3 regions of the Empedobacter falsenii genome follow, and region 1 is predicted to be linked to each of the others. Evidence: riboswitches for the same ligand, from Rfam matches in the RefSeq annotation. Region 1 holds a riboswitch; each other region holds the start of a gene.
What was found. A riboswitch is a leader RNA that binds a small molecule or an ion and turns the genes downstream of it on or off. The one in region 1 is predicted to bind S-adenosylmethionine.
Positions count from the first base shown of each region.

Region 1 (2,280 bases):
TAATTTTATATTGGTAATTGTTGTTTTTGTTCAAAAAAAATCCCCATCGAAACTCGACGGGGAAACATAAAATATATTAAAAAATAAAATCTCTTTTTAGTATACATGACTTTCCCACGTCTGGATATTCCAAACCTGTTTGCGAATCGACATATATAAGCACGTAAACTTCATTTTTTAATTACTTTGTTATCCAAATGTATAAAATATTTTTCGGCAAACAATTAATTTTTTCTTAATTATTTGTAAAATTTTCTAAATCTCTATTTATAATAGCGAATTCGAAATATCTCTTGTTGAGAAAGCTTAGATTCTTCATTCCGCTAAAGCTCCATTCTGAATGACAATATGTAAAAAATATCTCCTTGAGGAGATTATAGAGGTGTTTTCTTAATGAGAAGCTGAAATAAATTCAACTTAACAATCTTTATTTTATTAGTTATAGCCTATTCTATAATTTGAATAAAAATTCGTCAATTCGAGTGATTTTTAGAAATGTAATGAATAAAAATTGTATCGAGAATAGAATTTTATCTTTTAAAACCTTATTCTCGATACAAAATTCTAAAAGAATTTCACTCGAATTGACGGTTTATATTGATAAAATTATCAGAATACATAACGGGTTCGTTACATTCTTTTTTATACAGAAGTATAAAAGTCTTGTCACCCTAAACTCATTTTAGGGTCACATCTAATTCAGAACATAAAAATTACAACCACATAGAGACATAGGTTTAACAATGTTGATGAATAGAGATAAATTGAAAAATGAATAAGTGAACTAGTATTACTATATATCTATATGGTAGAATATAAAAAAACAAATCAAGTAATTATTCAAAACTTTCTTCTCGAAACAAAATCCTATTTAGAATATTATTCTAAATAATCTTTTTAAAATAAAATTATTAGAATAGATTACTAGATATTCAATTTTTTATGTAGTTTTACACAGTATTTCGAATCGTAGAAAACGATACCAACCGAGAGGAGTCTCCACGGTGGTAAAACAATACGGGAGTTCATCCAAAAACAACGAAAAATCCCCTATTATCGAAATACAATAATTGTTTTATTTTAACTATTTATTGTATGTCACAAAACATTTCTGAGCTTAATTTAGCTCCTATATCAGATGAAAATTGGTCGATTTTATCAACCAACAATTACCTATTACAGTTCCTGCGCTAAAAGATCATATTGTCGAAGAATTCAAGAGAAGAGGTTTGGATTATCGTCATCTATACAATGTAAAAACAGATGAATTGAATATCAAACTTCCGCTTAGTTTGATTGATGGTTGCTTGTTCGAGCGTAATATTCCCAAACCGCCTTTGGTAGGTAATTTCTACGCTGTTGTACATAGATTGAGAAATTTTTTGCAACATAGCAAAGAATTGAACGGAAAACGTCTTAAAACGTTTCATTATATCTTCGATCAACTTTATTTACCTTATGAATTGATTGATATTATTTCGGAAGATGATGTCAAAAATCTAACTGAAGATGATGTATTTATTACCTTCAAAAACTCGAAACAACATTTCCCGAACGATAAGATTATCAATAAAATTCCGAAAAATAATTTATTGATTACCGTCGACAAAGGGAATTATTACCGCGGTTTGGATAAAGTAATTTTGTCGCATCAAAATACAATTATCAGAGAAGAAAACTTGAATAACGTAACTGCATAACTGAAATTGCTTTCGACAAATCTCTATATTTGTTGAAAGCAATTTTATATGACGTCAGAAAAAAGAGAATTAGTAGAAGCAAGTTTTAATCGTTCGGAAACCTTAAAATTTTATAACGCATCACTTATCGAATGCGAAACAGACTATGTTTCGATTAAGATTCCGAAACAAGAAATGATGACACGTAAACACGGAATGTTTAATGGTGCTATGATTGCTTCTTTGGTTGATGTTTCATCTGGTTATGCTGCTGTTTCTCACTATGACGACGATTGTTATGTGGTAACAGTTGAGTTAAAAGTGAATTATTTACGACCTGCTTTGGGTGATTATTTACTATCAAAAGCCTATGTGATAAAAGGCGGAAAAAAGATAAGCACCATACGCACAGAGATTTTTGTGGTTAACGAAACAACGAACAAAGAAACGCATGCTGCTACTTCTTTGGTAACTATGATGAGAATAAAATGATGCAAAATTTTCTTACCATTGATTATTTAGAACACGGAAATGAAATACAACACAATGTGTTTCATTTGTTGCGCAATCATCAAATTTTAGAAAAACTTGACACATACAA
Region 1 is NZ_CP040908.1:2,400,050-2,402,329, forward strand. Features, by position in the region: SAM-I-IV-variant riboswitch at 953-1,047, shown strand; gene FH779_RS11135 (hypothetical protein) at 1,146-1,700, shown strand; gene FH779_RS11140 (PaaI family thioesterase) at 1,749-2,171, shown strand; gene FH779_RS11145 (DUF4269 domain-containing protein) at 2,168-2,280, shown strand, end outside.

Region 2 (2,280 bases), 980 kb from region 1:
AACTCTTCCAACAAAAATCGAAACGAATTTGACTTTAGACGAAATTTTTCAGTTTTCTGAAGCAAAATATAAATTGAAATATAAAGACGAATTTGTTTGTTTTTCTCCCGAACGTTTTGTGAAAATTGAAGATCAAAAAATCTTTTCAAATCCAATGAAAGGAACTATTGATGCTTCGATTCCAAATGCAAAACAACTCATTTTAAATGATGAAAAAGAAGCTGCCGAACATGCTACAATTGTCGATTTAATTAGAAATGATTTGAGTCTTGTTTCAGAAAATGTTGAGGTGACAAATTATCGATATATCGATGAGGTGAAGACAAATGATGCAACACTTTTGCAAGTAAGCTCTGAGATAAAAGGTGATTTGAACGATGATTATTACCAAAACTTAGGAACGATTTTCGATCAACTTATACCTGCTGGTTCTATTTGTGGTGCGCCCAAAAAGAAAACCGTCGAAATTATTTTAGAAGCCGAAAAGTATCATCGAAATTTTTATACAGGTGTTTTCGGCATTTTTGATGGCGAAAATCTTGATAGTGCTGTGATGATTCGTTTCATTGAAAATAATCAAGGTGAAATGTTTTTCAAGAGTGGAGGAGGAATAACGGCAAAAAGCAAAGCGAAAGCAGAATACGAAGAATTAATTCAGAAAGTATATGTTCCAATTTATTGAATCGATTTGTTGTGTGAATAAACAACTTCGAAATTTAGAATTTCATCAAGCGAGATTTGATCGGACAAGAAATGATAATTTTACTGAAATCAATCCGATTTTATTGAACGAAATTATTAAGTTTCCAACAGATTTAACGGATGAAAAATATAAAGTTAGAATTGTTTATGATCGAGAAATTCAAACGGTAGAATTTCAACCGTATCAAATCAAATCAATTGAAAGTATTCAACTTTTTGAGATCGAAAATAAAATTGATTATTCCTACAAATATTTAGATCGTTGGTTTTTTGATGAATATTTAAAAGAATCAAAAACAGATGATTTGGTGTTGATAAAATCAAATTATATTACCGATTGTATTTATTCGAATATTGTTTTTTTTGACGGTTCTCAATGGACCACGCCACGAAGTTTTTTGTTGAAAGGAACAATGAGAGAAGCTTTGTTGCAATCAGGCGAAATCATTCAGAAAAATATAAAGGTTTCAGATCTAGTTAATTTCAAATCGTTCAAACGAATCAATGCAATGATGAATTTGAACGAAAGTCAAGAGTTAGATATTTCATTGTTAATTCAATAACTCTATAAAATTGATAGAGTATTATTTGCATTTTCATTTTTTAACATTACCTTTGCATAACTTATCAAGAAAGGTGGAGGGATTGGCCCTGTGAAACCTTAGCAACCAGATGACTTATAATCTAAGGTGCTAAATCCAACCTATTAGAGGGAAAGATGAGTAAAAGTATTTCACTTTTATCTGTTGGTTTCTTGAAAGTTTTATGAAAATTAAAAATGAAAAGAAACAAATTTTTACTTGCTTCATTCGCATTTATTTGCGCATCTACACTTTTCGCTCAAGAAGTTGAAAAGGAGGAAACAAATCTTAACGAGGTTATTTTAATCGGTGGTCGTACATCAGAAAGAACGGTGGTTAATTCGTCAGTTCCTGTCGATATTATCGATGTTGAGAAATTGAAAACGTCTTCTCCTCAATTGAGTGTGAATGATATTTTGAATGTGGTTATTCCTTCTTTTAATTCGGTTCGTCAATCATCTGCCGATGGAACGGAGCATATCGATCCTGTGACGTTGCGTGGAATGGGGCCAGATCAGGTTTTGGTTTTGATTAATGGAAAACGTCGTCACACAACTTCGTTGGTGAATTACCAAAATACGGTAGGGAATGGTTCTGTAGGAACAGATTTAGGCGCAATTCCGATTTCAGCGATTGATAAAATTGAAGTTTTACGTGATGGTGCAGCTGCGCAATATGGTTCTGATGCGATTGCGGGGGTTGTAAATATTGTTTTGAAATCTAAACCAGGTGGTGACGCGTCTTTAACGTATGGTCAGACTTCTCGAAATGATGGAGAAACATACAATTTTAACGGAAGTTATGGAACGAAATTAGGACAATCAGGTTCAATTGTTTTTTCGGCGGTTGTAAGTGAGCGCAAGAAAACGAATCGTTCAAAAGATCATAATTTAGATATTTTTGGAGATAATTTCGCATACGATTTTGCAGATGATCCAGATGCAGCAAGAGCTGCGGATGATGCTAAAATTGCTGCTTTAGGACTTTCGAGAAAAGA
Region 2 is NZ_CP040908.1:3,375,121-3,377,400, reverse strand. Features, by position in the region: gene FH779_RS15765 (aminodeoxychorismate synthase component I) at 1-682, shown strand, start outside; gene FH779_RS15760 (aminotransferase class IV) at 666-1,265, shown strand; SAM riboswitch class I at 1,324-1,427, shown strand; gene FH779_RS15755 (TonB-dependent receptor plug domain-containing protein) at 1,481-2,280, shown strand, end outside.
Region 2: another riboswitch for S-adenosylmethionine. It lies ahead of FH779_RS15755 (TonB-dependent receptor plug domain-containing protein); the one in region 1 lies ahead of FH779_RS11135 (hypothetical protein).

Region 3 (2,280 bases), 570 kb from region 1:
GCCTGACATTCTACATTAATTTTTCGAGGTTCGTATTCTTTTGCTAAATCTGCCATCAATTTGATATGATCTGGTGTAGTTCCACAACATCCACCTAAAATATTTACCAATTTTTTATCCAAGAAGGGTTTGATAAAATCTCGCATCATTTCAGGAGTTTCATCGTATCCACCGAAAGCATTTGGTAAACCAGCATTTGGATATGCGCTCACATAAAATGGAGCTTTTTCGGCTAAAACTTCCAAATATGGAATCAAATCTGTTGCACCTAAAGCGCAATTTAATCCAACTGAAATTAAATCAATATGTTCTAATGAAATCAAGAAAGCTTCGGTTGTTTGTCCAGAAAGCGTACGTCCAGATTTATCTGTAATTGTACCAGAAGCCATTAATGGAACGTTAATACCTGTTTTTTCTATCGCATCTTGAATTCCATAAAATGCAGCTTTTGCATTTAAAGTATCAAAAATAGTTTCAACAAGTAAAATATCGGCACCAGCTTCTAACATTGTTTTTGCTTGACGATAATAAACATTTGCCAATAAATCAAAATCCACATCGCGATAACTTGGATCGTTAACTTGTGGCGAAATAGAGGCAGTTTTGTTCGTAGGACCTAAAGAGCCAACAACAAAACGAGGTTTATCTGGCGTAGAAAACTCTTCACACGCTTCTTTCGCTAAACGAACGGCTTCGTAATTTAATTCATCAACCAAATCAACCATATCATAATCAACCATAGAAATAATATTGGCATTGAACGTATTTGTTTCGATCAAATCCGCGCCAGCAGCCAAATATTCTCTGTGTATATCTTTGATAATTTGCGGTTGCGTTAAAACCAATAAATCGTTATTTCCTTTTAAAGACGTATGAAAATCCTTGAATCGTTCTCCACGATAATCTTCTTCTTGTAAATTATGCTTTTGGATCATTGTTCCCATCGCACCATCTAAAATTACAATACGCTCTTTTAGTATATCGTCTAATTTCATTCTAAATATTTTAAAAGCTTTATGGGAAGAAGTGTGAGGTGAGTCCTTATCTTTCTCTATTTGAGTAGGATTTAGCACCCAACTATACTTTGGGTTGCTAAGATTTCAACGGGCCTATTCCCTCCATCTTTCTTTATAAAGCTATGTGCAAAATTATTTAAAGTATTGAAAATAAAAAAATCAAGATTGAAAAAAACGAGTTTAGAATTTGGTTCATAGAAATAATTTTTGTTTGAAATAGTTCAAAATCTCTAATAGGTCATTTTTGAAATTTATTTTAGAAAATTATTCTTTAAAATGCTATTTTTAAAGAAATAATATTTTAATCAATTGTTAAAACTAATCGTTTTTAGAATATTTTTAATATAAAAAGGTTTTCTTGAAAAAATATTAAGATTTGTTTTTTCTTTTAATTGTATTTTTTAGAAAATTATTTTTACATATTGATATTTATAGAATAAAATTCATAATTTGTGTGTTTTTATTACTAATTACGGAAAATATTAAATTAAAAAGATGAAATTAATTTGGATATATAGAATTCTTTCACCTAAATTTGTCCTCAGAAATAGTTCATTAAAATTTACATTTTATCAAGAAAAGTGGAGGGAAATGGCCCAAAGAAACTTTAGCAACCTGATTAACAAATCAAGGTGCTAAATCCATCCTTATAGGAAAGATGAATAAAAACTACTGTAAACCAATCATTCAATAATATTCTTTATTCAAAATGGTTCAATTGTTTTTATGCGATTGAACCATTTTTTTTCTTCACTTTTCTCTGATAAAAAATTATTAAAACAAAAGAATACATGAAAAAAATAAATATCGGATTGTTCGGATTTGGAGTTGTAGGAGAAGGAATTTACAAGGTTTTAGAAGAAAAACCACAATTGAATGCTGCAATTAAAAAAATTGTGATTAAAGATAATTCTAAACCTAGAAATGCTCCGTCTGAATTATTTTCGACTAATGCGGATGATATTTTAAATGATGATGAAATAAATGTTGTTGTTGAGTTAATTTCGGATGCTGATGCGGCGCATGATATCATTATAAAAGCGTTCAATAAAGGAAAACATGTGGTAAGTGCAAATAAAAAATTGATTGCCGATCATCACAAAGAATTATTGGATTTGCAAGCAAAAAATAATGTTTCTTTTCTTTATGAAGCATCTGTTTGTGGATCAGTTCCGATTATTAGAAATTTAGAAGAATATTTTGATAATGACTTATTGAATTATGTTTCTGGAATTGTAAATGGAACAACAAATTACATTTTGAC
Region 3 is NZ_CP040908.1:1,828,923-1,831,202, forward strand. Features, by position in the region: gene FH779_RS08485 (homocysteine S-methyltransferase family protein) at 1-995, opposite strand, end outside; gene metH (methionine synthase) at 1-9, opposite strand, end outside; SAM riboswitch class I at 1,039-1,137, opposite strand; SAM riboswitch class I at 1,583-1,681, shown strand; gene FH779_RS08490 (homoserine dehydrogenase) at 1,808-2,280, shown strand, end outside.
Region 3: another riboswitch for S-adenosylmethionine. It lies ahead of FH779_RS08485 (homocysteine S-methyltransferase family protein); the one in region 1 lies ahead of FH779_RS11135 (hypothetical protein).